DNA from 3 places in the Geobacillus sp. FSL K6-0789 genome. Region 3 is predicted to be linked to each of the others. Evidence: riboswitches for the same ligand, from Rfam matches in the RefSeq annotation. Region 3 holds a riboswitch; each other region holds the start of a gene.
The links. Region 3 has a riboswitch for cobalamin ahead of NSQ51_RS04405 (ribonucleoside-diphosphate reductase subunit alpha). Riboswitches for the same ligand answer to the same signal wherever they lie in the genome.

Region 1: linked by a shared signal. The riboswitch ahead of NSQ51_RS08730 ((2Fe-2S) ferredoxin domain-containing protein) and the one ahead of NSQ51_RS04405 (ribonucleoside-diphosphate reductase subunit alpha) in region 3 are both predicted to bind cobalamin.
Region 2: linked by a shared signal. The riboswitch ahead of NSQ51_RS10270 (ABC transporter substrate-binding protein) and the one ahead of NSQ51_RS04405 (ribonucleoside-diphosphate reductase subunit alpha) in region 3 are both predicted to bind cobalamin.

The regions. Positions count from the first base shown of each region.
Region 1 covers NZ_CP151966.1:1,675,105-1,685,694, forward strand. Annotated here, with positions in the region: gene pflB (formate C-acetyltransferase) at 1-832, shown strand, start outside; gene pflA (pyruvate formate-lyase-activating protein) at 891-1,640, shown strand; partial or broken gene NSQ51_RS08710 (IS982 family transposase) at 1,695-2,572, opposite strand; gene NSQ51_RS08715 (glycerophosphodiester phosphodiesterase family protein) at 2,729-3,610, opposite strand; tRNA gene NSQ51_RS08720 (tRNA-Gln) at 3,784-3,855, shown strand; gene rraA (ribonuclease E activity regulator RraA) at 4,112-4,597, shown strand; cobalamin riboswitch at 4,658-4,852, shown strand; gene NSQ51_RS08730 ((2Fe-2S) ferredoxin domain-containing protein) at 5,037-5,435, shown strand; gene NSQ51_RS08735 (energy-coupling factor ABC transporter permease) at 5,463-6,179, shown strand; gene NSQ51_RS08740 (energy-coupling factor ABC transporter substrate-binding protein) at 6,184-6,477, shown strand; gene NSQ51_RS08745 (CbiQ family ECF transporter T component) at 6,461-7,186, shown strand; gene NSQ51_RS08750 (ABC transporter ATP-binding protein) at 7,192-8,022, shown strand; gene cobJ (precorrin-3B C(17)-methyltransferase) at 8,044-9,825, shown strand; gene NSQ51_RS08760 (sirohydrochlorin chelatase) at 9,863-10,590, shown strand, end outside.
Region 2 covers NZ_CP151966.1:1,943,492-1,954,081, reverse strand. Annotated here, with positions in the region: gene NSQ51_RS10295 (RNA-guided endonuclease TnpB family protein) at 1-1,055, shown strand, start outside; partial or broken gene NSQ51_RS10290 (PTS transporter subunit EIIC) at 1,123-1,323, shown strand; gene NSQ51_RS10285 (acetamidase/formamidase family protein) at 1,401-2,306, shown strand; gene NSQ51_RS10280 (APC family permease) at 2,320-2,787, shown strand; gene NSQ51_RS10275 (PH domain-containing protein) at 3,089-3,703, shown strand; cobalamin riboswitch at 4,042-4,241, shown strand; gene NSQ51_RS10270 (ABC transporter substrate-binding protein) at 4,380-5,339, shown strand; gene NSQ51_RS10265 (iron ABC transporter permease) at 5,326-6,360, shown strand; gene NSQ51_RS10260 (adenosylcobinamide amidohydrolase) at 6,357-7,829, shown strand; gene cbiB (adenosylcobinamide-phosphate synthase CbiB) at 7,826-8,797, shown strand; gene cobD (threonine-phosphate decarboxylase CobD) at 8,754-9,824, shown strand; gene NSQ51_RS10245 (bifunctional adenosylcobinamide kinase/adenosylcobinamide-phosphate guanylyltransferase) at 9,821-10,378, shown strand; gene NSQ51_RS10240 (adenosylcobinamide-GDP ribazoletransferase) at 10,375-10,590, shown strand, end outside.
Region 3 covers NZ_CP151966.1:830,758-841,347, reverse strand. Annotated here, with positions in the region: gene NSQ51_RS04430 (HD domain-containing protein) at 1-86, shown strand, start outside; gene NSQ51_RS04425 (gamma-glutamylcyclotransferase family protein) at 369-854, opposite strand; partial or broken gene NSQ51_RS04420 (gamma-glutamylcyclotransferase family protein) at 915-1,031, opposite strand; gene NSQ51_RS04415 (hypothetical protein) at 1,063-1,215, opposite strand; gene NSQ51_RS04410 (ribonucleotide-diphosphate reductase subunit beta) at 1,416-2,456, opposite strand; gene NSQ51_RS04405 (ribonucleoside-diphosphate reductase subunit alpha) at 2,531-4,813, opposite strand; cobalamin riboswitch at 4,943-5,138, opposite strand; gene asnB (asparagine synthase (glutamine-hydrolyzing)) at 5,341-7,248, opposite strand; gene NSQ51_RS04395 (C39 family peptidase) at 7,535-8,425, shown strand; gene NSQ51_RS04390 (multicopper oxidase family protein) at 8,554-10,140, shown strand; gene copZ (copper chaperone CopZ) at 10,336-10,539, opposite strand; gene NSQ51_RS04380 (heavy metal translocating P-type ATPase) at 10,561-10,590, opposite strand, start outside.

The sequences.
Region 1 (10,590 bases), 840 kb from region 3:
ATTCGATCAAGTGCTTGAATGGCTTGCCGAACTTTATATTAATACACTCAATGTCATCCATTACATGCACGACAAATATTGTTACGAACGCATTGAAATGGCGCTTCATGATACCCACGTTTTGCGCACAATGGCAACTGGTATTGCCGGGCTATCGGTTGTCGCCGATTCGTTAAGCGCGATCAAATATGCAAAAGTAAAACCGATTCGCGATGAAAACGGCATTGCTGTTGATTTTGAAATTGAAGGCGACTTCCCGAAATACGGAAATAACGATGATCGCGTCGACCAAATTGCGGTTGATTTAGTCGAACGCTTTATGACGAAATTGAAAAAACATAAAACGTATCGCGATTCAAAACATACGTTATCGATTTTAACGATTACATCAAACGTCGTATACGGTAAAAAGACAGGCAATACACCAGATGGCCGCCGCGCTGGCGAACCGTTTGCTCCAGGAGCGAACCCGCTACACGGCCGCGACATGAAAGGTGCGCTCGCTTCGTTAAGCTCTGTGGCAAAATTGCCGTATGAACACGCCCTAGACGGTATTTCAAACACGTTCTCGATCGTTCCGAAAGCGTTAGGAAAAGACGAGGAAACACGTATTCACAATCTTGTCGCTATTTTAGACGGTTACATGGAAAAAGGCGGGCATCATCTCAACATTAACGTGTTGAATCGCGAAACATTATTAGACGCGATGGAACATCCAGAAAAATATCCGCAATTAACGATTCGCGTCTCTGGATATGCCGTCAACTTCATTAAACTAACTCGTGAACAACAAATTGACGTCATTAACCGCACGTTCCATGAAACAATGTAATCTCTCCCCCCTCCTTCTTGTGAGGGGGTATATTTCTCTTAGGAAGGAGAACATGCGTATGAAAGGATTTATTCACTCCATCGAATCATGCGGTACCGTCGATGGCCCGGGCCTTCGTTATGTCATCTTTACACAAGGATGTGTATTGCGCTGCCAATATTGCCATAACGCCGATACATGGGAAATCGGAAAAGGAAAAGAAATGACCGTAGAAGAAATTATCGATGACGTGAAAACGTACTTGCCGTTTATCAACGCTTCCGGCGGCGGGATTACCGTCAGCGGCGGAGAACCTTTGCTACAAATCGACTTTTTAATTGAGCTATTTAAAGCATGCAAAAAACTCGGCATTCATACAGCAATCGATTCGTCAGGGGGATGCTACACGACAGAAGCATCGTTCCAGCAAAAATTAAACGAATTGCTTTCCTATACGGATTTAATTTTGCTTGATTTAAAACATATCGATGAAAAAAAACATCGGAAACTGACAGGAAAAACAAATAAACACATTTTACAATTTGCTCGGTTTTTATCCGAAAAAAACGTTCCTGTTTGGATCCGGCATGTTCTCGTTCCAACCATTACCGATGACCCTAATGACTTGCGCCGTCTCGCCGCTTTTATTCGTACGTTAAATAATGTGGAAAAAATTGAAATTCTCCCGTACCATAAACTAGGGGTATACAAATGGAAAGCGCTTGGATTGAAGTATCCTTTGGAAGGAATTGAACCTCCTTCGGAAGAAAGCGTACAAATGGCCCAACAAATCTTAAATGGAACGGAAAATAGCACGCCTCTTACGTAATGTAAGAGTTTTTTTCTGATTTCACATATATATACCCGTGGTGCTAGTTGAGCTTTATCGCTCAACTAGCCCAAGTGTAACCAGGGAATAAGCTAACAATATACCGTCTAGTGCCACTTCAAATCCGATAATCGAATTGGCTCGGATCCCCGTGATGCGATAGTGATCAACCAGAACCGAGAACACCGTCTCGATCACTTTGCGTTTTTGTTGGATCCACTGCTCCCATGTCTCAGACGCACGATGTTTCTGGTTTTTTCGAGACGGAGTCCAAAGCGCCATTTGGTATTCTTCGTACAGCCTTTTTTGCAAGTCACGGCTAATGAATCCTTTGTCCCCAAAGTTATACGGGTGGGGAATTTGGGTCATCACGCTTTCGGCTGCGATTCGATCGTGGCAAGATGCTTCCGTCACCACATACCCCATTGGCAGCCCTTGATCGGTCACTTGAAGGTGCAGCTTCAACCCGTAGTACCATTGCTTTTTGGAAGCGCAATACCCGATGTCGGCGATCTCTTGAAACCGTTTGACGCGATGCATTCTTGCCGTATGGCACAATGGGAGCGGCAAGCTGTCCACGACGGCATAGGCATGATGTTGGCCGCGTTTTGCTCACGACGGCGATCCATTTGATAGCGAAGCCAAGCGCCCGGCAACGGCGGTTATACCGGGAACGTTCGAGAAACGAGCCGTTTGTGAACAAATTTCCCGTGACAAAACGATGCCACGCCCGTTCAGAAGTAAAACCGAGCAACTTTCCTAAAAGATGAATCGCGATGACCACGGCGTCTTCCTGTTTGACCAAATGGCGGTTGCGACGCTGTAGGTACATCTGAATCGATGACAGTTGAGCAGAAACAAAAACGAAAATGGCGGCATATTGCTTTTGAATCTTGGGCCCGATCTGTAGTAAAATGAAAGTGCTCTTGCATGGGGATTCTCCTTTCGAATGGCAGGTCGCACTTTCATTCTACAGGAGATCCGCCAGCAAGGGCTATTTTTATGCTTGCCCAAGTTTATCTAGCACCACGGGTAACCATAATAACATTATGTAAAAAATAAGCTCCCCCTGGCTCCCTGAAGGCGGGTCAATGACGGGGCAAACGACGGCAGGCGGCAATGCGGCCAGGGCGGTCTGGATAATCGGTGAACACACCGTCCACGCCCATGGCGCATAGGCGAGCGAGATCGTGTGGTTCATTGACGGTATAGACGTGAACCATGAGCCCGCGGCCATGGGCGGCGCGCACCCACTCTTCGGTGACGGCTGGGAGCGGCAAGCCGATGCCATCGGCATAGACGGCGATTTGTTGCAACAGCTCGTCGCGGCCACTTCGCGCTTCCTTTTCGCCGACCAATTGAATGAGCGGGACGCCGCGCGGGATGAGCGGGCGGAGCGCCTGCAAACTTTCTGGATGGAACGATTGAAACATGACGCTTCCGCGCTGGAGAACGCCGTGTTTTTGCAATAGGCGGGCGACCGCCCGTTCGATGCCGGGCTGTTTCGTTTCGACGTACAACGGAACGTTTACACGTTCCGCTTTCAGCATCCGAACCACCTCATCAAGCGTCGGAACGCATTCGCCGGCAAAGCGTGGATCGAACCACGATCCGGCATCCAATTTTTTGAGCTCACGCAATGAAAAATCGCTGACCCGCCATGGCGACCGGTGTGGGTAGACCGTTTCGACATTTGTCGTCCGGGCGAGCGTCGCATCATGCAGGGCAACGAGCTTCCCGTCTTTCGTTGCGCGCACATCGACTTCGATATAATCGGCATTCATGCGGGCGGCGAGGCGGTAGGATGAGAGCGTATGCTCCGGCGCGTGTCCGGACGCGCCGCGGTGGGCGATGACGGTGGTTTTCGGCTGGCTGGGTGGCTGCCAGGCAGCCGCGGCCGCTAAGACGATCGGCAGCGATAACAAAAACAATGCGCAAAGATAGATGCGAAAAACCGTGATCCGGCGCATAGACATCTCTCCCTTCCAGTATCATATCGGAAAAACAAGTGCGAGAGAAAACGAGGGGATATAGCAGGGAAAGGATGTTTGTACCGATAGTGTCGCACATCAAGCAAAAGAATATTCAGGTTGATGCATAACGTGCACCATCATGACGCATACTGTAAACGACAACAAAACGTTGGGCTATAGCCAAGCGGTAAGGCAACGGACTTTGACTCCGTGATGCGCTGGTTCGAATCCAGCTAGCCCAGCTGAATCGCCGGACGGGGTCCGCACGTCCCGGCGGCCAAAACGGCTTCCGCCATGTTGTGCGGGGCCGTTTTTTCGTTCGCCGGAAAGCGGGGACGAGAACATCTTCGGGGACGAGAACATCTTTTTATCGTTTTCAGCGGCCCCGCAAGGACACGCATCCGATGCCCGAGCAGAAGCAGCGCCGCAAAAAAATGTGGTGTCGGCAGGATTTTGACGAATGGTGGCGAATGAAAAAAAACGAAAGGGGAGAGGATCATGAAAACAGCTGATTTATGCGATCAATGTTTAGATGAGTTGCAAGTGTGCGAACTTTCGTTTCAATCGTACGGCGGAAAACGGATGTTTTCCGGGCCGATCGCGACGGTCGACGTGTTTGAGGACAACGTCCTTGTCCGTGAAGCGCTCGAGACGGTGCTGCCGGGGACGGTGCTCGTGGTCGATGGAAAAGGCTCGCGCCGCGTGGCGCTATTAGGCGACCGGTTGGCGCAAATCGCCTGCGACCGGGGGCTTGCCGGCGTCATCATCCACGGCTGCATTCGCGATTCGGCGGAAATCGGCCGCATGCCGCTTGGGGTCATGGCGATCGGCACGTGCCCAGTGAAAAGCAAAAAAGAAGGAAAAGGCGTCCGCGACGTTGTGCTCGAGTTCGGCGGCGTCCGCTGGGAGCCGGGCGCATACGTGTACGCCGATGCCGACGGCGTTGTCGTCGCCCGCGAAGATTGGTCGGCAAAAAACGGTTGACGGCAACGCATTGGTTGTACTACGATGAAAACGGATGCTTGTTCCATGACAGCGCATATATGGCGGTAAGACAAACAAGGTGCCTAAGCCTGCTCTAGGGTTTGGGTGAAAAGGGAAGCCCGGTGAAAATCCGGCACGGTGCCCGCCACTGTGATGGGGAGCTTTGCGGCAACAAGTCACTGAAGGATGCTTCGGGAAGACGCCGTCAAGCGATGATCCTAAGTCAGGAGACCTGCCTTGTTTGGATCGGACGGATGCCTACGGGACTATAGGCAGACGTGCGGGAGAATGATGGCTGCATTGGGCCTGTTTGGGCCGTTTACGGCTTTCGTATACATTTTTCTGCACCTCTGCTGTAGAGGTGCTTTTTCTTTTGCCGAAAACCTGCCCGTCTGTCTGCGTCTAAATTCTATCATTCTAGCCAAAAAGGGGGGATTCGGTGGCGACATGGGATTTGCGGGGAATGAAGCATCATGTGCTCATTTGCAACGGAGGGACGTGCCTCCGCCATGGCGGGGATGATGTGACAACGGCGGTGCGCGAGGAGATCGCCCGTCTCGGGCTTGACGACGCTGTCCATACAACAAGGACGCGCTGCAACGGACGATGCCAAGACGCGTGCGTGATGATCGTCTATCCGCAAGGCGTCTGGTATCGACAGATAACGCCGGAGCGGGCGAAGGAGGTTGTGCGCGCTCATTTGGGTGAGGGGGTTCCGATGCGGGAGTGGGCGACGTATGAATACGAAGGCGAATTGGTGTTGACGCCAGCCGGCGAACGGGAGGCGCCAAGCGGAAAACGGAAAACGGAACATGCTGCGAAAGGAGTGAAGGGATAAATGAAGAGAGCGGTTCGATGGAGCAAAATGGCGGCTTTGTTCGTTTCCTATTTTTTGTTGACGAATGAAAATGAAGCGTATGCCATGCACATTATGGAAGGATTTTTGCCTGTCAAATGGGCGCTGTTTTGGTGGCTGTTGTTTTTGCCGTTCTTTGTGTTCGGATTGCGGCGGCTTGTGCATACGCTGAAGCAGCACCCCGAACATAAGCTTCTGATGGCGTTAGCTGGCGCGTTTACATTTGTATTGTCGGCGTTGAAAATTCCATCCGTCACCGGCAGCAGCTCGCATCCGACCGGGATCGGCTTCGGCTCGGTTTTGTTTGGACCATGGGTGATGGTGGTGATCGGCACAGTCGTTCTTCTCTTTCAAGCGCTGCTTCTTGCCCACGGAGGAGTGACGACGCTTGGGGCCAATGCGATGTCGATGGCGATCGTCGGCCCGTTCGTCGCGTACGGAGTGTATCAACTGTGCCGAAAAGGGGCGGTATCCAATCGAGCGGCTTTGTTTCTTGCCGCTTGTTTGTCTGATTTGGCTACATATGTCATGACGTCCCTGCAGCTTGCCCTGGCGTTTCCGTCTCCTGATGGGGGAGTCACCGCCTCGTTTTTGAAATTCGCCGGCATTTTTGCCATTACTCAAGTGCCGTTGGCGGTGACGGAAGGCATCATAACGGTAATCGTCTGGAACTGGCTTTCCTCCTATCAAGCTTCTCCGCTGTTCCAAAAGGAAAAGGAGGCGTAATGCGATGAAGAAAAATGGCTTGCTCGTGTTGCTGGCTGCTTTGCTTGTCATCATTCCTCTTTGGTGGGCGCGCGGATCGGAATTCGGTGGAACGGACGATCAGGCGGAAAAAGCCATTCAAACGCTCAACCCGCATTATCGGCCGTGGTTTGAGTCGATCTTCACCCCTCCAGGCGGCGAAGTCGAAACGCTTCTGTTCTCGCTGCAAGCCGCGCTTGGCGCCGGCGTGATCGGCTACGTCGTCGGGTTGTACAAAGGGCGTTCGGAGCGGAAAAACAGCCATGATTCGCGAGTTTGACCGTTGGGCGTATGACAACCGGCTGCGGGCATGGCGGGCGGAGTGGAAGCTGATCGTGGCGTTTGTTATGCTTGCCGTTGTCATGATGGGCGGCTGGCGCGAACAATGGCTTGTGCTCATCGGAATGGCGTATTGGATTGTCGCTCGTGCACGAGTGCCGTTTTCCGTGTATGGAAAAGCGATGCTCGCCGCCTCCGTTTTTTTAGGGCTCAGCCTGCTGACGCTCGTTGTGTCCGTGTCGGTTCCTTTTCAAATAACTTTCATCGACAGCCAGCTGCAGCCGGCTGCAAAGCTCGCCGTCCGCTCCCTTGCCGCCTGGTCGTGCTTGTTTTTCCTTCTCATTACGACGCCGGCGCCGGACTTGATTGCGGTGCTGAGGCGAATGCGGCTGCCGGCGGCGCTCGTGGAACTTTGCTTTCTTATGTATCGCTTTATCTTTTTGCTCGAGCAGGCGGCCGCAGAGCTGATGCTGGCGTTGCGGGCCCGCAGCGGGGGAACGCATTGGCGGCATGGCGGGATGCTGATGTACCAACTATGGATGAAAACGTGGCAGTCGTATGAAGCGTTCAGCCGTTCGCTTGCGGCGCGTGGAGGCGTCGCGTCGGCTGGGCATACGCATCAGCGGGAAAAAGCGCATGTGCCTCTTGTCGATGTTGCGGCCGGCATCATCATGGCCTTGCTGCTTGGGTGGGCATGGCGGAAAGGGTGAAAACGTTGCTGCTGCGAATGGAACGAGTGAAATACGCTTATCAAGCAGAACGGTACGTGCTGAATGGGATTGATTGGGAAATTCCAGAGCGAAAAAAATGCGCCTTGATCGGGCCAAACGGCTGCGGCAAAACGACGTTGTTTCTTCATTTGAACGGGCTGCTGCGGGCGCAGGAAGGAGCGGTGTATTGGAAAGGGCGCAACATGTATGAACGCGGCGCTGATTGGACGCAATGGCGGCGTGAAGTCGGCATCGTCTTTCAAAACCCGGAGCATCAAATCCTCGCCCCGCTCGTGCGTGATGAATTGGCGATCAGCTTAGTCCATGCCGGAATCGATCGAGAAAAAATGAGGGAGGCGCTTGCCGCGATTACGGCGGAATACCACCTTCAATCTTGGCTGGACCGCCCGACCCATCAATTCAGTCTCGGACAGAAAAAATGGCTGACGCTCTGCTGTACGATGGCGGCCAAGCCGGACTTGCTCGTATTGGACGAACCGACCGCCTATTTGGATCAGCATCAGACAAAGCAGTTTCTCAAACAAATTGACGCCATTCACCAGGCGGGGACGACTGTGTTGATCGCCACCCATGACATGGATTTCGTCTGGCAGTGGGCGGATGTCGTCGCAGTCATGCACGAAGGACGGATCGTGATGCAAGGGGCGCCCGAAGACGTATTCGCCGACCGCCAGCGGCTGTTGGACATTCGCTTGGATGTTCCGCTGTTCGTGCGGCTTTGGCAAGCATGGCGGCCAGAGGAAAAGATCGTCCCCGATGTGTTGCGCCGTGAAAGGGACATGAGCGGCGAATGGAGTGTGAAAAATGGGTGCTAGTCGGCAAAAGGAGGGATCATGATGAGCGGCAAATTGCTCATTGTCGGCTTCGGCCCGGGAAGCGTCGACCATATGACGAAACGGGCTCGGGAAGCGATTGAAGAAAGCGACGTCATCATCGGCTACAAAACGTACATCGAACTTGTGCGCGATCTCATTGCTGGAAAAGAGATCATTAGCACGGGTATGACCGAAGAAGTGAGCCGCGCCCAAGCGGCGGTGAAGTGGGCCGAGCGCGGCAAAACGGTTGCCGTCATCTCCAGCGGCGACGCCGGGTTGTACGGCATGGCGGGGCTCGTGTATGAAGTGTTGATCGAAAAAGGGTGGACGAAAGCGCGTCCGATTGAAGTCGAAGTCATCCCCGGCATTTCCGCGATTCATTCGTGCGCGGCGCTGCTTGGCGCCCCGATTATGCACGATGCCTGTACGATCAGTTTGAGCGATCATTTGACGCCGTGGGAGCTGATTGAAAAGCGGATTGACGCCGCGGCGGCGGCCGATTTTGTCATCGCGCTGTACAACCCGAAAAGCGGGCGGCGCACTCGGCAGATTGTGGAGGCGCAGCGCATCCTGCTTCGCCACCGGTCTCCGGAGACCCCGGTCGGTCTGGTAAAAAGCGCGTATCGCGAGCGTCAGCATATCGTCCTCACCGACTTGGCGCATATGCTGGACCATGAAATCGGCATGTTGACGACGGTCATTATCGGCAACTCGACGACTTTTGTTTACGATGGGCTCATGATCACGCCGCGCGGCTACCAGCGCAAATACCAGTTGACTGCCGCCGTCCAGCCGCTCAAGCCGCATGAGCGGCTGCGCAAAGAGGCGGAGCCATGGGCGCTCGACCAGACGAAGCCGCTGAGAGAGCCGGACGAAGAAAACGGAGAAGCGTTTCGGCCGTTTGTCGCGGCTGCCTCCGCTTTCGGCGACGAGAAAGACCGCGGTTTTGCCGCCGTAGCGGTTTTGCCGCCGGCTGTGGACGCGGCCGCGAAGGAAGCTGGATTGGCGCCGGCAGCTTCCGCTTTTCCGCTGCCGGAGGAGCCATTCGTCCAAACGGAAAACCGGCCGTCATCCGCTCTGTTGCATCGGGTGAGAGAAACAGCGGAGGACGCGCTTGTAGCATTGGAAAGAAGAACGACAAAGAAGGCGTCCGCTGTGCTGTTCGAAGCGGCAGTGAGCCCAGGGGTGGCCAACAAGCAGTTTACTCCGGAGCAGCTCATCGCGCTTGCCGAAGCGGTCGGACCGGACGGGAAAATGACGTACACGCCGGATCATTATATCAAAATCGAGCGGGTGACAGAGAATCCAAAAGGGCTTGTCGATCGGCTCGCTGCTGTCGGACTGATGGTAATGCCGGTTGGTGATGTGCTGACGGTGAAGGCATGCGACTTTTGCGATGGAGAGAAAAAAGACGCCATTCCATATGCCGAGGAATTGGCGCGGCGATTTGGGGGCATGGCGCTGCCGAAAGAGTTGAAGCTTGGCATCAACGGCTGCGGCATGGCATGCTACGGCGCGGTGCACGAAGACATCGGGCTTGTGTACCGGAAAGGGAAATTTGATTTGTTTTTGGGCGGGAAAACGGTCGGCCGCAACGCCCATCCCGGCCAGCTCGTCGCGGAAGGCATCCCGCCGGAAGAGATGGTGGCCATTGTGGCGGACATCATTGAACAGTACAAAGAACATGCTTACCCGAACGAACGATTTCATAAGTTTTTTGCCCGCGTGAAACAAATCGGCCGCTTTTCGTACGAGGAGGCCAAGACGGCGGCGAATATCGAAACGCCGGCATGCAGTGAGTAACCTCGGATGGAGCGATATAAAAGAGAGGAGAGCGAATATGAGAGCCATTTTGTTTGTCGGCCATGGAAGCCGCGACCCGGAAGGAAATGAGCAAGTACAGCAGTTTGTCGACCGCCTGCGGCCGCGTCTTTCTGCTTCTTTCCATGTTGAAACGAGTTTTCTAGAGTTTGGCCGTCCGTCGATCAGCGAAGGGATCGCGCGGTGCGTTGAGGCCGGAGCGGCGGAAGTGGCGGTCATTCCGCTCATTTTATTGCCGGCTGGGCATTCGAAGCTGCACATCCCGGCGGAAATCGATGAGGCGAAAGCGCGCTATCCGCACATCATGTTTCGATATGGACGGCCGATCGGCGTCCATGAGCAGACATTTGCTATTTTGCGCGAACGATTGCAAGAAATCGGCGAGCGGCCGGAGCAGCCAGACGACGGCACAGCGGTCATTTTGCTCGGCCGCGGCGGGAGCGACCCGGACGCGAACAGCGACTTGTATAAAATCGCCCGCTTGTTTTGGGAACAAACGGGCTATGCGCTCATCGAGCCGGCGTTTATGGGGGTGACGACGCCGTCGCTTGATGACGCCGTCCGCCGCTGTCTCATGCTTGGGGCGAAGCGGATCGTCGTTTTGCCGTATTTTTTGTTCACCGGTGTGCTCATCAAGCGGCTTGAACAGCAAGTGGCGCAATACCGCCTCGATCACCCGCACGTCTCATTTGCGCTGGCCGATTATGTCGGTTTTCATCCGAAACTGATCGATATCGTGCTTGACCG
Region 2 (10,590 bases), 1.1 Mb from region 3:
AGCTGTTAAACAGCAACATGGCACAGCAAATTTTAAAAAAGGTCAATGAAGCCTTTAAATCTTTCTTTGGTTTGATCAGTCTTGCCAAACAAGGAAAATATGACCACAAGGCTATCAGTATTCCAAAATATCTTAAAAAAGATGGCTTTCATTCACTGATCATTGGCCAGATTCGTATAGACGGCAACAAATTCACGATACCGTATTCTCGCCTATTTAAAAAGACTCACAAGCCTATCACGATAACGATTCCGCCTGTGTTACTGGACAAAAAGATTAAGCAGATTGAAATCATTCCTAAGCATCATGCCAGGTTCTTTGAGATTCAGTACAAATATGAAATGCCTGAAGATCAAAGAGAATTAAATGACCAAAAAGCACTGGCAATTGATTTAGGATTAAACAATTTTGCCACTTGTGTCACATCAGACGGCAGATCATTCATCATTGATGGGCGGAGATTAAAAAGTATAAATCAATGGTTTAACAAAGAAAATGCCAGACTTCAAAGCATAAAAGATAAGCAAAAAATCAAAGGCACCACTCGTAAACAGGCTTTGCTTGCTATGAATCGCAATAATAAAGTGAATGATTATATCAACAAGACTTGCCGTTACATCATTAACTACTGTATTGAAAATCAAATTGGCAAACTTGTCATTGGCTATGCGGAAACATGGCAACGCAATATGAATCTAGGAAAAAAGACAAATCAAAACTTTGTCAATATTCCTCTCGGTAACATAAAAGAAAAACTAGAATATCTTTGTGAATTTTACGGCATTGAATTCTTGAAACAGGAAGAATCCTATACGTCTCAAGCCAGCTTTTTTGACGGCGATGAGATTCCTGAATATAATGCCGACAATCCAAAAGAATATAAGTTCAGCGGCAAACGTATTAAGCGCGGCTTGTATCGAACAAAGTCTGGCAAACTAATGAATGCTGATGTCAATGGCGCATTAAACATCTTAAAGAAAAGTAAAGCTGTAGACCTGAGTGTCTTATGCTCTAGCGGCGAAGTGGACACGCCTCAAAGAATAAGGATTGCTTGAAGCAGTCAAACTTCTTTGGAAGCCCCCACTTCAAATTTTCGCTAGAAAATTAAGTGGGGGTAGTTCACTGAATATTCCGTTTATCGCAGCCGCAGGCGATGCAGTGTTTTCCAATTTAGCGCTCATTTTCGCCATCGGCGTGGCGATCGGTTTTTCGAAAGACGGCAACGGCGCCGCCGCTCTGGCCGGCGCGATCGGTTACTTTGTCTTGACAAAAGGGGCCGCCGCGATTGATAAAGACATCAATATGTCTGTGTTGGGCGGCATCAATGAATTAAAAAAATGCAAAACCGTTTGTTTGCTCCCTGTTATAATGAGACAAAAACGAAAGGGAGGAAAGCGGACATGTCATTTGTTCCATGCACGACTGCCATTTATGCATTTAGCAAAAACCACCAACCGGTTCGAACAGTCCAGTCAGGGGAAACGTTTGTCATCGAAACGTACGACTGTTTCCAAAATCAAATTACTTCAAGTGAAACGTCGTTTGACTCGATCGATTGGAATCATATCAATCCGGCGACCGGACCGATCTATATTGAAGGGGCGGAACCCGGTGACATTTTAGCGGTAAAAATTGAACAGATTCGCCTCAAAGGACAGGGGGTCATGACTGTCGGACCAGGGCTCGGGGTGCTTGGAGACCGGATTCCGCAGTTTGAAGCAAAAATGATTCCAGTAGAAGAAAACCGGGCTATATTTGACGAGCATCTTTCTATTCCATTAAATCCAATGATTGGCGTCATCGGGGTAGCGCCGAGCGGTGAGGATGTGTCGTGCGGGACGCCCGGGCCGCATGGAGGCAATATGGATACAAAGCTCATTACAACAGGAGCAACCGTTTATTTTCCTGTATTTGTAAAAGGTGCATTGTTTGCATTGGGTGACTTGCATGCGGCGATGGGGGACGGCGAAATCGGTGTGTCTGGAATTGAAATTCCAGGGGAAGTGACGGTTACCGTCCGGGTGATGAAAGGATATTCGCTCAACCATCCACTGTTGCAAAACGATGATGGCATTGCGACGATCGTCTCGGCCAAAACATTGGATGAAGCGGTCAAACAGTCGGTTGCGGAAATGGTTGATTTGCTGTTGCCGCATACTCCGTTGACGCTGAACCATTTGACGATGGTGCTCAGCGCTGCCGGTCAGACACAAATCAGCCAAGTCGTTGACCCGCTCGTCACGGCGCGTTTCTTTGTACCGCGATTTGTGCTTGAAGCGTATGGCATCCGCCTGTTTGAGGATTGAGGAGGGAACGGCGATGGCGCAACTTGAAACGAACACATCGGTTGAGTCGCTCGGTTATAAACAGGAATTAAAACGGTCGCTCACATTTGTTGATTTGTTGATTTACGGGATGGTGTTTATGGTGCCGATCGCCCCTTTTGGCATTTACGGGTATGTAGCGCAAGGGTCAAAAGGGATGGTCGCCTTAGCATACTTAATCGGAATGGTGGGGATGATTTTCACTGCCCTGAGCTACGCTAGAATGGCCGAAGCGTTTCCAATCGCTGGTTCCGTGTATTCCTACGCCCAGCGGGGAATGAATATGTCGGTTTTATGGCAGGGTGGGGCATTTTGCTTGATTACATTTTCGTTCCGGCTCTTCTCTATTCTCGTTAGTGATAAATTATTTTTTGCACAAACAAAAGAGCAACGATTACATCAATCATTTCTTGTTCCCGCTTATCGGCTTTATCATCATCGGTTATGTGTGGGTCAATCTTGACCCGCTCAGCAAAAAGCTCGGATTGATTTGGATCGCGATTGGACTCGTTTACCTGATCTTTTTGCGGCTCACGAACAAAGACTCCCGTCTAAGCGGGGAACTGTAGTCGCTTGTAAGGCCTGACGCCGTCATAAAAGGCGTTGGGTCTTTGATTTTTAGAGGCGATGAAACGTTTTTCCGATCTCGACGTATTACATAGATGAGAGGTATGAGATTACGGCGCCTTGTTAAGGCAAAACGCCGTTCATCCGCCAATAGGCGGGCGCCGATAAAACGTGGAAGGAGCCGGAGGAACATGAGCATGTTTGGAAAAGTCGCCGCCGATGTGCTTGGGTTAAGCGACATCGGTTCGGTCATTCAGCCGAAAGACTATGACAAAGTCGATGCCGATGATTATGTGATGCACGAGGATGGGGAGAAAATCTATTTTCTTATCAAATCAAAATCGGATGAGTATTGCTTCACCAACCGCGCGCTCATTCATTTGGACGGCACGAGCGCCGCGAGCAAAAAACGGACGCTGCGCCGCTACGATTACTACAAGCATCCGATTTCCGACGTATCGCTCGAAACGGCCGGGACGGTCGATTTGGATGCGGAAATTAAATTTAAAATTGGACCGCATTCCTACTCCATTGATGTGCATAAAAAGCATATTGAGGAACTGAAAGATTTGTATAAATCGCTGTTGGCGATCGCGGAGATTTGCCATGAAAACGAAACGAAGTTCCACTATGCGGAGCGGAGTTTGGAACTGGCGGCCAAGGTGTTGGCCAACATGCGCGGTGACGGCGCCAATGTATCGGCGGATTTTCAAGCCGTGAATGAATACGCTTTTCGCTGGCTGACGGAAGCGAAAAAGAACTATACGGTGAAGGATTTCGGCTTTGTGTTTGACAAATATATTCAACAGTGACGAGATGAAGGTTGTATCGGGGAAAGACGCCGTGCCAGAGGTGGGGCGTCTTTCCTAATTTTTTTAGCGACATATGGAAAAGGAACGTTTCTCCGCAGCCGGAAGAAACTCAAAAGATGAGGTTTGTGGGAATCGATGAATAGGCAACATGGCGGCATTTGACATCGCGGAGCTCGATGCAACGGCGCATGCGGAGTTCCGTACAAAACACGGACACTGGAGCCGAGCTGCCTGACCGCAAAAGTGATCGATGACCGCCTGCCGCCAGCCCACTGTAAAATTCACAGTTGTCAAATGCCAGGCCTTGCTTTAATATAAAAATGTCCATATCCGACAAATTCATCAACTCGCAGCAAGGCGCCGAAAAGGCTTAATAGGGAATCCGGTGGGAATCCGGAGCTGTCCCCGCAACTGTCAATGCGGACGAAATGAAATCGCCACTGTACGGACAGATGGCTTGCGCTGTTTTCCGTACGGGAAGGCTTCAGAGTAGGATGAAGCATGAGCCAGTAGACCTGCCTTGCTTGCCGCAGTTTCCGAATCTTCGGGGGGTGAGACGTGGAAACAGTCGTACAGGGCATTGTTGTGCCCATTGGCGGTCTGTTTCGTGCTCATTCCCCGTTCGGACGGAATGGGCTTTTTTGTTGTACATACATCATCGAAGGGGGAATGACGGATGAAACGTTGGACATGGCCGGCGGTGGTGGCGGTGTTCTTCCTTTTGGCCGCCGTGCTGGTCGGCTGCAGCAGTGGAGCCAATAGCAACGTCCAGCCTGCGAAAAAAGAAGAACCGAAAACGGAACAAGCGGCGTTTCCGGTGACGGTGAAAGACGGGCTTGGCGAGGATGTCACGATCAAAGCGGAACCGAAAAAAATCGTCTCGCTCATCCCGAGCAATACGGAAATCGCCTATGCGTTGGGGTTGGGCGATAAGATCGTCGGCGTCAGCGATTTTGACAATTATCCGGAAGACGTCAAAACGAAAACGAAAATCGGCGGCATGGAATTCAACGTCGAGAAAATCATTTCGCTCAAACCGGATCTCGTCTTGGCCCACGCGTCAAGCGCCCATAACTCGCGCGATGGCCTCAAGCAATTGAAAGACGCCGGCATTACCGTGCTTGTCGTCAATGACGCGAAGTCGTTCGACGATGTATATGCGTCCATCGACTTGATCGGCAAAGCGACCGGGACGACAGACAAAGCGAAGCAAGTGATTGATGAGATGAAAGAGAAGCTTGCGAAAATCAAAGAAAAAGCGAAACAAATCCCGGCGGACAAACAGGCCAATGTCTGGATTGAAGTGTCGCCGCCGCCGCAAATTTATACGGCCGGCAAAGGGACGTTTATGGATGAGATGCTTCAAGTGATTTCGGCGAAAAACGTCGCCGGCAGCTTGGAAGGCTGGCCGATGGTGACGGAAGAAAAAGCCGTGGCCTATAAGCCGGATGTCATCATCACGACATACGGCGGAGCGAAGCAAGTGTTGGCGCGCGCCGCTTGGAAAGACGTGCCGGCGGTGAAAAACAAGCGGGTGTATGACGTCAACACCGACTTAGTAAGCCGACCGGGTCCGCGCCTTGTCGAAGGGGTCGAGGAACTTGCCAAAGCCATTTACCCGGATGTGTTCAAGTAAAATGTGGATGTATATATTGGCCGTCACCGCGGCCGTGTTATCGCTTCTCGTAGGGGTATCGACAGGATCGCTGTCGATTCCCTTTTCTTCTATTGTCCGCATTTTGGCGGCTGAATGGTTCGGAGCGGCGCTGCCTCGCCACATTCCGGCTGATTGGGTGCCGATCGTGATGGCGATCCGCTTGCCGCGCGTCGTGCTTGCGTTTTTGGTCGGGGCGTCATTGGCGCTGGCCGGGGCCGCGTTTCAAGGGCTGTTAAAAAATGCGCTCGCCGATCCGTACACGCTCGGTGTCTCGTCCGGCGCGTCGGTCGGGGCGGTGCTCGTCATCTTTCTCGGCTGGCAATGGCCGTTCTTTGGCACGTTCACGCTGCCGGTCGTGAGCATCTTGTTTGGCATGGCGACGCTTGCCGCCGTTTTGGCGTTCACTCGCACTGTGGAGCGGCGCATGTCGGTTGAGACGATCATTTTAGCCGGCATTATCTTCGGCGCGTTTTTCAGCGCGTTCATTTCGCTCATGATCGCGTTGACCGGGGAAGAATTGCGGCAAATCATCTCATGGCTGATGGGGAGCGTGGCGATGCGCGGCTGGAAATACAGCGGGCTGTTGCTGCCGTTTTTTCTCGTTGGGGCCGCAGTGCTCATCGCCAACAGCCGCGAGTTGAACGCGTTTGCCTTTGGCGAGGAGGCGGCGCTTCATGTCGGCGTTGATGTTACGCGCCGAAAAGTCATCATTTTGACGGCAGCGGCGCTGCTCACCGGCGCGGCGGTGTCGGTGTCAGGGACGATCGGCTTTGTCGGGCTTGTCGTTCCGCATATGGTTCGGCTTGTGTGCGGGCCGAACTACCGGGTGCTGTTGCCGCTGTCGCTCTTGTACGGCGGTGCGTTTCTTGTGCTTGCCGATGTGGCGGCGCGGACGATCATTGAACCGCGCGAACTGCCGATCGGCGTCATTACGTCGCTGATCGGCGCTCCGCTATTTGCCGTCTTGTTTTTCCGAAAAACGAAACGAAAGATGGGATGACGATGCTCGAGGTGCGGGCCGTATCGCATCGATACGGGCAGCAACAAGTGCTTGATGGTGTGACGTTTGCCGTGGAAAAAGGCGAAATATTCGGCATCTTAGGGCCGAATGGAAGCGGGAAAACGACTTTGATCAAACTCATCAGCAAAGAGCTGCCGCTGGCAAGCGGGGAGATCGTCATCGATGGCCGAAAGCTCTCGGCGCTGTCTGCGAAGCAATGGGCGCGGATGGCCGCCGTCTTGCCGCAGACAGCGGAGGCGGCGCCCGGCTATACGGTGAGGGAAACGGTGGCGCTCGGCCGCTATCCTCATCAGCGCGGCTTCTTTCCGACGTGGACGGAGGACGATGAAGCCGCCCTCCGAGACGCGCTTGCGGCCGTCGGCCTGACGGGGAAAATCGATGAACCGCTCGAACGATTGAGCGGCGGCGAGCGGCAGCGCGCCTATTTGGCCCGCGCACTCGCCCAAGAGCCCAAGCTGCTCTTGCTCGATGAGCCGACGAACCATATGGATGTGAGCGGCCAAGTCCGGCTTTTGGACCGGCTCGCCGAAGCGGCGCACGCCCGCGGCTTGACGGTCGTCGCCGTTTTCCACGATATGAATGCGGCGAGCTTGTATTGCGATCGGGTGCTCGTGCTGAACAAAGGGAAAATAGCTGCGCTCGGCGCCCCTGCGGATGTCATGACGCCGGCGTTGCTTGAGGAAGTGTTTGCCGCGCCGATTGTGCGTCTGGCCCATCCGGCGTCGGCAACGCCGATGTTTTCGTTCATGCCGAACAAGAAGCAAGGGGAATCGCCGGTCGGCGGGCTGCGGCTTTCCTTTCTTGATGACGCCGCTGTGCTTACTGCGGCCGCGCCGCTTCGCGTCCTGTCCTCGGCATTGATCGGCGCCGGATTTCAATGGGCGACCCATTTTGTCAACCGCCAAGTCGGGTTGGATTACGATTGCAGTGATGCGGAAGGAGACATGCGCCGCTATTTGGAGCAGCACGGGTTTCCGCCGGAACGAACGGTCGGCATGATGACAGCGGTTGATGTCCGGGATGCTGTTTGGCTTCAGAAAGAAGGGGAAGCGTTTTCGGTTGCGGTCATGGCGACCGCTGGCGTCGGCAATGCCGTCGATGCCGCTCGGGCGTGCCAGCATCAGCCGCTAGCGGCAAGACCGGGGATGATCAACATGGTGGTGGTCATTGACGGAGTGCTGACGGAAGCAGCGTTTGTCCAGGCGGTGATGACAGCGACAGAAGCGAAGGCAAAAGCGCTCGCCGACCGTTCGGTTTGCGACCCGGAAACCGGGACGCTTGCCACCGGTACGTCGACCGATTCGCTCGCTGTGGCGGCGACGCAAACCGGGCAGGTCTTTGCCTATGCCGGAACGGCGACGGAGCTTGGCCGGGCGCTCGGCCGGCTTGTGTATGAGGCAACAGTTGAGGCGCTTGGCCGCTGGGAGAAGCGGAGGAAACGGCGATGACCCATTTGGCCGCATTGACGTTGGCGCTGTTTCTCGATGCCCTCGTGGGCGATCCGCGCTGGCTGCCGCATCCGGTGCGCGGGATGGGAATGATGATTGCGTGGCTTGATCGCCGCTGGAATCAAGGAACAAAGCGGCGGACGAAAGGGGCGGCGGCCGTGGCGGTCGTGTTGGCCGCTGTTTACGGGATATCGGCGTTCATCGTTTATGTGGGCTACGCGCTGTCCGTATACGTAGGGGTGGCGATCGAGGCGGCCCTCATTTTCACCGCCATTGCGACGAAAAGCCTCGCTGAGGCGGCTGAGGACGTGCGCCGGCCGCTGGAAGCAGGCGATCTTCCTGCGGCGCGCCGCGCGCTGTCCATGATCGTCGGCCGCGACACCGAGCGGCTCGATGAAGCCGGCATCACCCGCGCCTGCGTGGAGACGGTGGCGGAAAACACGAGCGACGGCATCACCGCTCCGCTCTTTTATGCGGCCTTGGGCGGTGCGCCGCTCGCGTTATTGTACCGGGCGGTGAACACGTGTGATTCCATGATTGGATACAAAAATGAGAAGTATCGCGAATTTGGCTGGGCGGCCGCGCGGCTGGACGATGCGCTCAACTACATTCCAGCGCGGCTGACGGCGCTTGTGATGGTGTTGGTCTTTGGCGGCCGCCGCTTTCGTTTGGCGCTGTCGATCTTATTTCGCGATGCCCGCCGCCACCCAAGCCCGAACAGCGGCTGGCTTGAGGCGGCGATGGCCGGGCTGCTTGGGGTGCAGCTCGGCGGAACGAATACATACGGCGGTGTGGTCTCGAGGAGGCCGACGCTCGGTGACCCGGCCGCCCCGCTTCGCGCCGCCCACATTCGCCAAGCGGTCCGCATCATGATTGGAACGGTGCTAGTGTTTACATTATTGCTATGGATTGGGGGGATAATCGTTGCGTTGGCCGGCGCATGGGGCGAATCCGCGCGCGTTGTATGAGCAATGCGGATTGGCCCCTCCAGACGAATACATTGATTTCAGCGTCAATACGAATCCGTACCGGCTGCCGCCGTCAGCTTGGCCGAGCGGTGAGGAGTGGATTCGCTGGGCCGGGGAGTATCCGGATTCGGAAGCGAAGGCGCTCAGGGAGCTCGTTGCCAAGCAGGAGCAGATTCGACCCGGACAAGTGCTGATGACGAACGGGGCGGCGGAGGCGATTTATTTGTTGGCCGCGCTATTTGCCGGTCGGCGCGTCGGCATCTTGGAGCCGACGTTTTCCGAGTATCGGCGCGCCTGTCTCGCTTATGGATGCGATGTGGAGGGATTCGCGGCCGATGAAGCGCGGGGCTTTTCTTATGACTTGGATGAAGCGACTGCCTGGGCAGGCAAGCAAGACATTATCTTTTTATGCCATCCGAACAATCCGACGGGGACAGTGATGGAGGAAGGTGAATTGAGATCACTGGTGGACGCGGCGCACACGGCTGGCACCTATGTAATCATCGATGAAGCATTTTATCCGTTTTGGCGCGGCGGGTTTACGGCGATGCGCTGGTTGGGACGCTATCCGCGCCTCATTGTGCTTCGATCGTTGACGAAAATCCATCACCTGGCCGGCGCGCGCCTTGGTTATGTCGCTGCTGACGAGGCGGTGATCGCTTCGCTGAAAACGCATCAGCCGCCATGGAGCACAAACGGCATCGCCCAACAATTGGCGCTTCGTTTCATGGCGATGGAATCGTTTGTCAAGTGGACGAAAGAACAGATCGCCGCCGAGCGGGAGCGGGTGTTTCGGTCGCTGCCTGCCGGGCGGTATGACGTCTCGCCATCGGTCGTGAACTTTTATTTGTTGCGTCCGTGTTCAGGACGGACAGAGGAGCTGTTTTTTCATTTGTTGAAGGAAGGGGTTGTGCCGCGCCATACGATGAATTTCCCGGGGCTTGACGGCCGCTACATCCGGCTCGCCGTCAAAACGCAGGTGGAGAATGACCGGCTGCTTGAGGCGCTTGAGAGGTGGGATGGATGATCGTGTTTGTGAGCGGCGCGGTGCGCAGCGGCAAAAGTGAAGCGGCAGAGGTGTGCGCCATCCGGCTGGCCGCTGGCGAGACGCTTCATTATGTTGCCACCGCCCGGGCTGCCGATGTGGAAATGGAAGAGCGCATTCGCCGCCATCAAGAGCGGCGCATGGGGATGACGGCGCCTTGGGTGGTGTGGGAAGCGCCGGAAGGGCCTGATCAGTTGTTGGCTGCACTTCGTCCGCCTGATGTTGTCCTTCTCGACTGCTTGACTATGTGGTGGGCGAATGTGTTATTTGCCGGAGATGAATGGAAAACAGAGGAAGGAGCGTTCGCCGCTGCCCGTTGCCTGCTCGACCAAGTGCGGGCGTGGGCGGCGGCATGCCGCGCTGTTGTCATTGTGTCCAATGAGTTGTTTTCTGGCGGCGTGCCGAATGACCTCGGCACATTTCGCTACATGAAAATGCTCGGTTGGCTTCATCAACAGTTGGTCGCGGAAGCAGAAGCCGCCGCCGTGGTGGAATGCGGTATTCTTCGCGTGAAGAAAGGACGGTGGCCGCAATGAAGCGGGCATGGAATGGCTGGCTGCTGGCGCTGCAGCTGTTTACGATCATTCCCATTCAGCGTTCGATTGAATGGAATGCCCCTCATGTCCGCTGGCTTGTGCGCACAATGCCGCTGGCTGGAGCGCTGCTCGGGACGCTGGCTGCCTTGGTGTACGGCGCCTGTGCGGCGCTTTCGTTCGGTCCGCCTTCTTTTTTGGCTCTCCTTCTTCTT
Region 3 (10,590 bases):
ACGACTTAGCGTGGAAAAAAATCCGCCAGCTCGACGAACTCGTCAGCCGTCAGCACGGAAAAGAGCGACTCGGGGATATTGTTTGACCGCTTGCCTTGATGTCGCCATTCCCCTTGAACAGACGCGAAACATCGCCACGAACAATGTATGCTCTGAACGGAAACAGCTCACCCTTTCATCAGGTGGGCTGCTCGCGCGCCAGCGACACAGAACGATACACACCATCGAATGCCCTCTTATATCCTCATCGTCCACTCACGCTTTAAGACTGCTTGGCACCATCTGTCCCGCCAAAACGCCCGCCGCCGTTCTTCCCAAAAAAAACGGCAAGCCTTGGAGCACCGCCGCAACGCACCGTTTTCCTGCACTTACCGCTCTCTTCTCCGTAAATGTTCAATATGACGCCGCACCCGCTCGGTGTAATGCGTGCTTAAAAGAGATGCCCCTTCATCAAGAATAATCGAAGCGTACGATTCGCTTGGCGCGATTTCATCCAACTGTTTCTCGACGACAACGTACGTGAGGGCGGAAACAAGCTGTCCCTTACACTGCACATCGACGTATTCACGACGGTACACGCCGGCTGGGACGCCCTCGCGCCAATCAAGTTCCGTCACATAGCGCGCCGGAATTTTGTACAGCACGCCTTCGACCCGGTCGCCCGGAGAAGGGACGATATCTGCGACCCCTCCTTGCCGACCGCGGGAATACCGGGTGAACGCCAACCGGTGATCGTCAAGCACCGCTCGGCCCATCACCTCAAAATGCGGGACAGTGCAGCGAAAATCGCGTTCGCTCATGCAAGAGCCATAGGCAAAGTACATCACTTCATCTTTGGAATGGAGAAACACCATCCAATCACCTCCAAAAACTTGTTTGGCGTGTTGCTCAAGCCACTCTTTTCGTTCTGATGGGTACACGTACGTGTAACACGTGTACTTCTCGCCATCAGCATCTATGGCGGTCACGGTGATCCGTTCATAATGGTTAGGCTGTCCCGGGCCGTGATACCCTTCAAGCTGGTCAAGTATGGCAAGCGACGTTTCCGGGTCGCCATGCTGGTTATAGGCGATGGCGCTTGAACCCAGCTGAGCGAAACGTTGAAAAATCGCTTCTCCCCCTCTTCAGCCATACCTCGTCATTGTCGTGCTCCTCTTCCACGAGCCACTGATTCAATTGCTCGCGCAGCCGTTCGATTTCCTGTTTTTTCCCCACTTCTCCCGTCCCCTTTCGCATTCAAAAGCAAGTTTTTTCTCATTATACCAAGGTAAGGCGCCCAAGCCTACCGTCCGACAACAAACCGCAACATCTCTTTTCCTTTTCTCTTCCCCATTGTATAATGCAGCGAGAATCCCTCCGTTAATCATGTTTTCCGGCAAAAAACCGCGTTGGACGATGCCCCAACGCGGGTTTCCTTACAGCTCATCAAACCCATTATCGACTTGTACTTTCGTATACTGGCGTGGTTTTTGCTCGAAGAAGTCTGATTTGCCAAGGTCAACTTCTTCATACGCTTTAATCCAGCGGAGCGGGTTCGTCCGGTAGCCGTCAAACGGGCGGTCAAATCCGAGCTGGTGGGCGCGGACGTTGGCGTAAAACTTAATGTACGCTTCCAAATCAGCCAAGTCGATGCCATCGATGTCATTCCCAATGATTTCCCCGGCCCATTCGATTTCCAGCTCTGCCGCTTTCATAAACGTGTTCCGGACGAAATCGGCAAGCTCCGGCGTCCGATACTCCGGGTATTCGTTCAACACTTCCTTGAAAATTTTTGTAAACAAATCAACATGAATGTGCTCGTCACGGTTGATGTAATTGATCATCGTGCTCGTCGCCACCATTTTTTGCTGGCGCGCGAGGTTGTAGAAAAAGGCGAACCCCGAGTAGAAAAACAATCCTTCTAAAATAACGTCAAAGACGATCGACCGCAGCAAGTTCTCCACGTTCGGCTCTTCGGCAAACGCCTTGTAGCCGTTCGTCACAAAATCGTTCCGCTTGCGTAGCGTCGGTTCGTTTCGCCAAAAGTCGAATACTTCATCTTGCTTTGCTTTCGGCACAAGGCTCGAGAGCACGTACGAATAGGAATGGTTGTGAATGACTTCCTGCTGGGCGAGCATGATCATGAGCGCATTGATGCTCGGGTCCGTAATGTAATCAGCGACACGTCCGGCGTAGTCGGTTTGGATGCTGTCAAGCAGCGCCAAGAGTCCAATGATTATCAAAAACGCATCCTGCTCGCGGGCGGTCAGCTGCGGAAACTGCTTCACATCTTGGGCCATATTGATTTCAAACGGCGTCCAAAAGTTGGCGAGCATTCGCTTATATTTCGCATACGCCCATGGGTAGGCGATATCGTCCCAGTTCAACACATTCGAGCAGCGGCCGTTGATAATGCCCGTCGAACGGTTCGGCGCCTCTGGATCCATAATCGGCCGTTTGACTAAGCTGATTGTCATGATCCATTCCTCCCTTTCAGCTAAGCTTCGGCGTGAATCTTTCCCCGGAATCGGCAACGTCTGGGGGAAGACCGTCAGCTCGCGCAAGAATCGCACTCGTCGATCGTCCCCGATGTCGAACGCACGTAATACGTCGTTTTCAGCCCCGACTTCCACGCCGTCAAATGCAAATCGAGCAGCTCTTTTGCCTTAATCGTGTTCACGACGTAGAAGTTAAAGGAGATGGCTTGGTCGACATGGCGCTGGCGGGCGGCGTTTTGCTTGATGCTCCAGCGCTGGTCGATATGGTACGCCGATTTGTAATACCATGTCGTCTGTTCGTTTAAATCCGGCACCGTAACGGGAATCTTATAATCTTTCTTTTCCTCGGCGTACACTTTTAAGAAAATCGGGTCAATGCTCGCTGTACTGCCGGCGATGATCGACGTCGAGGCGTTCGGCGCCACCGCCATCACATAGCCGTTTCGCATCCCATAGCGGGCCACGTCTTGCTTCAGCCGATCCCAATCCAATTCACCGTGGCTTTCGTAGCCGCGCCGCTCAAAATAAGCGCCTGTCTGCCAGTCCGACCCCGGAAACGCCGGGTAGCTCCCTTTCTCTTTGGCGAGCTCCATGCTCGCTTGAATCGCCAAATACGCGATCGTTTCATACAGCTCGTCGGCATAGCGGACCGCTTCGTCCGACTCCCAGCGAATGCCTTTTAACGCCAACAAATGATGCCAGCCAAAGGTTCCAAGCCCGACAGCGCGGTATTTTTCGTTCGTCAGGCCGGCTTGCAGCACAGGGATATTGTTTAAATCAATGACATTATCGAGCATCCGCATTTGAATCGGGATCAGCCGCGCCAAAACGCCGTCGGTCACCGCCCGCGCCAAGTTGATCGACGATAAGTTGCAGACGACAAAATCGCCTGGGATTTTCTCAATGATGATCGTCCCGTCTTTCACATATTGCCGCTTCGTCACTGTCGGGCTTTGGTTTTGCGCGATTTCCGTGCAAAGGTTGCTGCAGTAGATCATCCCGAGATGGCGGTTCGGGTTTTGCCGGTTCACTTCATCGCGGTAAAACATAAACGGCGTCCCCGACTCGAGCTGGCTGCGCATAATGCTTTTCATCACGTCGATCGCCGGCACTTTTTCTTTCGACAGCCTTGGTTCGTTGACGCATTGCCAATATTTCTCGCGGAAACTCCCGCGCCCTTTTTCCTCATCATAAAAATCTTCCAAGCTAAACCCCATCACCTTCCGCACTTCATGCGGATCAAACAAGTACCAGTCGCCGCGCTGTTCGACTTGCTCCATGAACAAATCAGGGATGCACACGCCGGTGAACAAATCATGCGTCCGCAGCCGTTCGTCGCCGTTGTTGAGCCGCGCATCGAGAAACGCAAAAATGTCTTTATGCCATACATCTAAATAGACGGAAATGGCTCCTTTTCGCTGTCCCAACTGATCGACGCTCACCGCTGTATTGTTCAACTGCTTCATCCACGGGATGACGCCGGAGGAGACCCCTTTGAATCCTTTGATGTCGCTGCCGCGCGACCGGATTTTGCCTAAATAGACGCCGATGCCGCCGCCCGATTTCGACAAATTGGCGATGTCGGTGTTGCTGTCATAAATTCCTTGCAAGCTGTCATCGACCGTATCGACAAAGCAGCTCGACAGCTGGCCGTACGACTTCCCAGCGTTGGCAAGCGTCGGCGTCGCCACGGTCATGTATAAGTTGCTTAACGCCCAATACGCTTCCTTCACGAGCGCAAGGCGCCGCTTTTGCGGTTCATTCGCCATGAGCGTCATGGCAATGACCAAAAACCGCTCCTGCGGCAATTCATACAACCGCCGCTCATAATCGCGCGCCAAATACCGGTCCGCGAGCGTGCGCAGCCCAATGTACGTAAACAGCTTGTCCTTCTCCGGATCAAGAAACGCACCGATGGCGTCGACTTCTTCTTTCGTATAACGTTCAAGCAAGAACGGACTGTACACCCCTTGTTCCGTCAGCGCAACAAGCAGCGAGTAGAAATCGCCATACCGCTCGCGTTCATCGTACCCGCGCTGCCGCGCCGCTTCACGGTACAATTGCCGCAAATACAGCCGGGCGCACACAAACGTCCAGTCCGGCTCCTCTTCATCAATGTAAGAAAGTCCTTCCAAAATAGCCGTTTGGTGCAGCTGTTCTACCGTGACGGACTCCTTTCGGCTAAGAAGCTGCCAAACACGCTCGACGTATTCATCAAGCGACAGACGGCCGAATCCAGCGGCGGCTTGCCCAATCAGCGACACAAACTCTTCACGTGAAAACGAAACCGACTTCCCTTGATCATCGAGGATGACCGTTTTCGTCAATGTGGTCATTCGTTTCTTCTCTCCTTCCATAAAAAAATCCGCTCGGGCAGGCGAGCGGATGAAACGACAGACGAAAAAAGGCAGACGAACCCTTTGTTCTTTTCCCCTATCGTTTCATCTTCTCACACCCCGAAGAACATGAAACGTTCCAAGCAAGGCAGGTCTCCTGACTCGTGCATCGTCCTACTTTGTGGCCTTCCCAGCGGCGCGCCGAACAGCTCTTGCCGCCAGTGGCCATCCCATTTCGTCCGCACATACAGTTGCGGGGGCAGTTCCGGATTCGCACCGGATTCCCTATTAAGTCCTGATGGACACCGTTGCTTGGCAGAACAATATGTAGTTGTAAAAAAAGACCTCAAAACCAATATATAGTAGTTTAGCATCCTGATGGAACAAGCATATACCAAAACCGGGAAAATTGCAAGAGCGGGAGAAAGCAAATTTTCTCTTTCGCTTCGCCAAAGGCAAGGAAACTGTCCGCACCATCGAAAAAGGCGTTCTAGGTGTCGCCCTTAGAACGCCCTGTCGTTTCCCTGCTACGCCTCCAAAACAGACGCTGGCCGCTCCTCGCTTTGTGCGGATGAAGCAAAATCGTACTTCTTTTCCACATACACTTGATGCCAAACCATAAACGCCAACACCGTCCACAGCTTGCGGCTGTGGTCCGCCTTGTGGCGGGCATGTTCATCCAGCAGCCGATAGAGCACGTCCTTATGGAACAGATGATCAGTTTCGCTTTCGTTGATGAGCTGTCTCGCCCAGTCATACATTTCGTTTTTCAGCCAGTGGCGAATCGGCACGGGGAACCCTAATTTTTTCCGGTTTAACACATGATCCGGCACGATGCCTTCGGCGGCTTTACGTAAAATATATTTCGTCGTACCGTTGGCTATCTTCATATCAGGGGCGATTTGCCTAGCAACCTCAAATACCTTTTTGTCTAAAAAGGGAACGCGCAGCTCAAGCGAATGGGCCATCGTCATTTTGTCCGCTTTGACTAAAATATCGCCCCTTAGCCATGTATGAAGATCAATATACTGCATCCGGTTGACGGGCGGGTCATGAAGCGTTTCGCGGTAAAACGGAGCCGTCACCGCCGTATATTCGCACCCTCCTCGGTACGTTTTGAGCAGCGCCGCTTTTTCCTTTTCGCTATAGATTTTGGCATTGCCGACATACCGCTCTTCAAGCGGCGTCGTGCCGCGCTCCAAAAAGCTTTTTCCTTTCATTCCGTCCGGAAGCAGCTTCGCGATCATCCGCAACACCGCTTTTACGATGTTTGGCATACGCACAAACAGCCGCAGCGACTCTGGTTCGCGGTAAATGTTGTAACCGCCGAACAGCTCGTCCGCCCCTTCGCCAGAAAGCACAACCGTGACATGCTTTCTCGCCTCACGAGCGACAAAATAAAGCGGCACCGCCGCAGGATCGGCAAGCGGATCGTCCATATGCCACATAATTTTCGGCAGCTCTTCCATATACTCCTGCGGTGAGATGACATAGCTAATGTTGTCTACCCCAAGCTTCTCTGCCGTTTCTTTTGCGACATCGATTTCACTGAACCCTTCCCGCTCAAATCCGACGGAAAAGGTCTTCAGGTGCGGATGGAATTGTTTCGCGATGGCGACGATGAACGATGAATCAATGCCTCCCGACAAAAACGCACCGACCGGCACATCGCTGCGCATATGGACGTTGACCGAATCAAACAGCGCATCGCGGATTTTCTTTACAAGCTCCTCTTCCGATTGGCGAATGGGGTCGAAGGATGCCTTCCAATAACGATGAATCGTGAGCGGTTTTCCGACTTGTTTCTTGAGATAATGCCCCGGCTCCAGCTTGTAAATGCCGGCCGACATCGTCAGCGGCTCAGGGACATATTGGAATGTTAAATAATGCTGCAGGGAATCGCCGTTTAGCGACTCCTGTCCCAGAGCGAGCAAGATGCTTTTCTTTTCCGAAGCGAAAAACGTGCAGTCTCCTTGCTCCGCATAAAAAAACGGCTTAATGCCGAACGGATCCCGCGCCGCAAACACCGTTTTCTCTTGCTTGTCCCAAATGACAAACGCAAACATCCCGCGCAGCTTTTCGACCGCTTTTTCTTTTTCCGCGCTGTAAAGGGCGACAATCACCTCGGTATCCGAATGCGTCGCAAACGAATATCCTTTCGCCGCCAGCTCTTCCCGCAATTCAAGATAGTTGTAAATTTCCCCGTTAAAAATGATCCAATATCGATCGTTTTCATAAGACAGCGGCTGATGTCCCGCCTCCAGATCGATGATGCTCAGCCGCCGAAAGCCAAAACTCACGTAGTCATCAAAAAAATACCCCTCATCGTCGGGGCCGCGATGGGTAATCAGGCGGTTCATCTCCACCAACGTTGTTTTCCATGTTTGCTCAATCGCTCTCGGGCGATCATGAATACAGCCAATAAAACCGCACATGGCGATGATTGTCCCTCCACTTTGCTAAGAAGAATTCAAAAACAACACCAAAAACCTTTTTGTTTAAAACTAAAATGATTTATACAAAGACACTTTCATTCTATCATACACAACATCAAGTTTCAAAAACAATCTGTTTCCATTTTTTCAGGAAAACTGCTTGCAAGATTTTCAGTTTCTCATAATATTAACGATAAAATATGGAGAAAGTGTGAATTTCACCATTTTTGCACATCGATCTGTTACTATAAAAACACACACGTGTTATAAAGGAGTTGAGAATGGCTTGTTAGCGTTTATCCTTTTTTTGACTTTTCTCATCGTTTCCCTTTGTTTTGTTCTCTTGAGAAGACCTCTAAACGGGAGGATGGATCAACTGTCGCTCGGATTGTTTATTTCCTGTTTCTTGCTATTGGCCGCCTCATTATCCTATTATGCAAGTTCGGCCCAGATAGGCGATGCCATCAAAGCCTTCATACAGAACAGAAACAGCAGAGAAACCGACCCGTCCCCGAGCAATCAAGCAAAGGAGGCGAATCGATCAGTTGCCTCTTCAAAGAAACAAGCGCTAAGGACATCCGTCCTGATTGACGCCCCCCTTTTGTCTCAGCTTCCGGAACTGCCAAGAGGATGCGAAGTAACCAGCTTGGCCATGCTCTTGAATCATGCCGGCATTCGCGTCGATAAGATGACGTTGGCGAAACAAATCAAGAAAAATCCTACTCCGTATCAAGTGCGAAATGGCCAAGTGTTTTACGGCCACCCAAATGAAGGGTTTGTCGGCGATATGTATACGTTATCGAAGCCTGGATACGGCGTGTACCATAAGCCGATCAAGCAGTTGGCTGAGCGGTACTTGCCGAACCAAATCATCGACTTAACAGGGCAATCGTTTGAGAACATCTATACATACTTGGCCAAAGGCACACCGGTTTGGGTGATCACCAACACCACCTTTCGTCCTCTTCCTCCCTCTGCCTTTCGGGAATGGCAAACCCCGCAAGGCCCGATCAAAATCACGTACCGGGAACACGCGGTGCTCATTACGGGATACGATGAGCAGTACATTTATTTCAATGATCCATTGACCGCTGTCAAAAACCAAAAAGCGCCGAAACAAGACTTTATCGACGCTTGGGTTCAAATGGGACGGCAGGCGATTACCTACCACCGTTAGACATCGGTGAATCCGAATCGCTTGCCTTTTTTACATTTCAGTTGAACGATTTTCTCCATACATTTTGCACATCTATTTTTTATCATATCATTGCATCTCCCACTACAAACTTAAGGAGGGAAAACGACATGAAAAAATGGCTGCTTGGCGCCATTTTCGCAGGAGTAGCAGCGATTGGCGCAGCTTGCTCAAATCCATCTTCCATGCAGGGACACGACATGTCCGGCATGAATATGGAAAAAGAAAATACTTCCGCTGAAACGAGCAAGCAGCAATTACCTTTGGCAACCAATACAGAAGTATTATCCGGGAAAGAAATTCACCTTACTGCGAAGGAAGCGTTATTACAAATCAACGATCAAGTCAAACTCCCGGTCTACACGTACAATGGATCGGTACCCGGTGCGCAAATCCGCGTAAAGCAAGGGGATAATGTGAAAATTGTTTTAAAAAATGAATTGCCAGAACCGATCACGATTCACTGGCACGGCTACCCTGTTCCAAATAACCAAGATGGAGTACCGGGTGTCACGATGGACGCCATTAAACCGGGTGAAACGTTTACGTATGAATTTACAGCAACCGTGCCGGGAACGTATTTTTATCATTCCCATCAAAAAAGCGCCGAGCAAGTGGACAAGGGATTATACGGTACATTAATCGTAGAACCGAAAAATGAAGAAAAAGTCGATCGAGATTACACGCTTGTATTAGATGAATGGATGAGCGACCCGGACGCCGAAAGCCATATGGACATGAATATGAGCGGCATGGATCATAGTAATATGAATAATGGAAATAGCTCTGATAATCAACAAATGGATATGAACAGCATGGGACATAATATGAATATGTACGATATTTTCACGATTAACGGAAAAAGCGGGGCTGCTGTCCAACCGTTAAAAGTGAAAAAAGGCGAAAAAGTACGGCTTCGTCTGATCAATGCAGGGTACATGGCCCACAAACTTCACCTGCATGGTCATGAGTTTAAAATTGTCGCAACTGACGGGCAGCCGTTAAAAGATCCGCAACCAATCAAAGATGAACTTTTAAGTATTGCTCCGGGTGAGCGCTACGACATTGAGTTTATCGCCAATAACCCGGGTGAATGGTTACTAGAATGTCACGGAAATATGAAAGGTACCGATGGCATGAAAGTGAAAATTCAATACGAAGGACAAGCAAACAATACGGACAAAGCGAACGCAAAAGAAAATCTCCCTGTGGTAGATATTACAAAATACGGAAAATATGAGACAGGTCCATTTACGTTAGACCAAAAATATGATGTAGAGTATACAATGGATTTAGGAACGGCCATGGGCAAAAATGGCATGATTTTCACGATTAATGGGAAAACGTATCCTGACACAGCGCCTATTCATGTGAAGACAGGAGATTTCGTAAAAGTAAAAATCGTGAACAATTCACCTACGGATGTACATCCGATGCATTTACACGGCCATTTCTTCCAAGTGTTAAGCAAAAACGGCAAGCCGGTCACAGGCTCTCCATTGATAAAGGATTCCTTAAATGTAAACCCTGGTGAAGAATATGTCGTCGCGTTTAAAGCGGATAATCCGGGAAATTGGATGTTCCATTGCCATGACTTGCACCATGCTTCAGCCGGAATGGTCACACAAGTAAAATATACCGATTACAAATCGGACTATACCCCAGATCCGAATGACACAACGAATAAAGGTGAATAAAAAAGCTGAAGGGGCTGACCCAAAACACAAATGCGTTTTGGGTCAGTCCCTCTTTTTTTCCGCGCTTGTTACTTTCATTATAACATCTCGCTTTCTCGATATTCTTCAAGAAGAGAAAAAACTTTCCCCAGCCGAGACCCGCTACGTTCTAGATAAAAAAGTGCCCCGTCATCACTTCGAGGCACCTTCCGTATGTTATTTCACATCATATCCTTGCTCTTCAATCGCTTCTTTCAGTTTTTCTACGCTGACCTTTGTTTCATCATACTCCACATCGACAGTTCCTTCTTGCAAATGCACTTCTACACGGCCGACGCCATCCAACGCTTGAAGGGCATTGGTCACCGCTGCTTTGCAATGTCCGCATGTCATTCCTTGTACTTGTAATGTAATGGTCATCGTCCATTCCTCCTTGAATGTTTATAGTTTCACGCGTTTCAAACGAAGCGC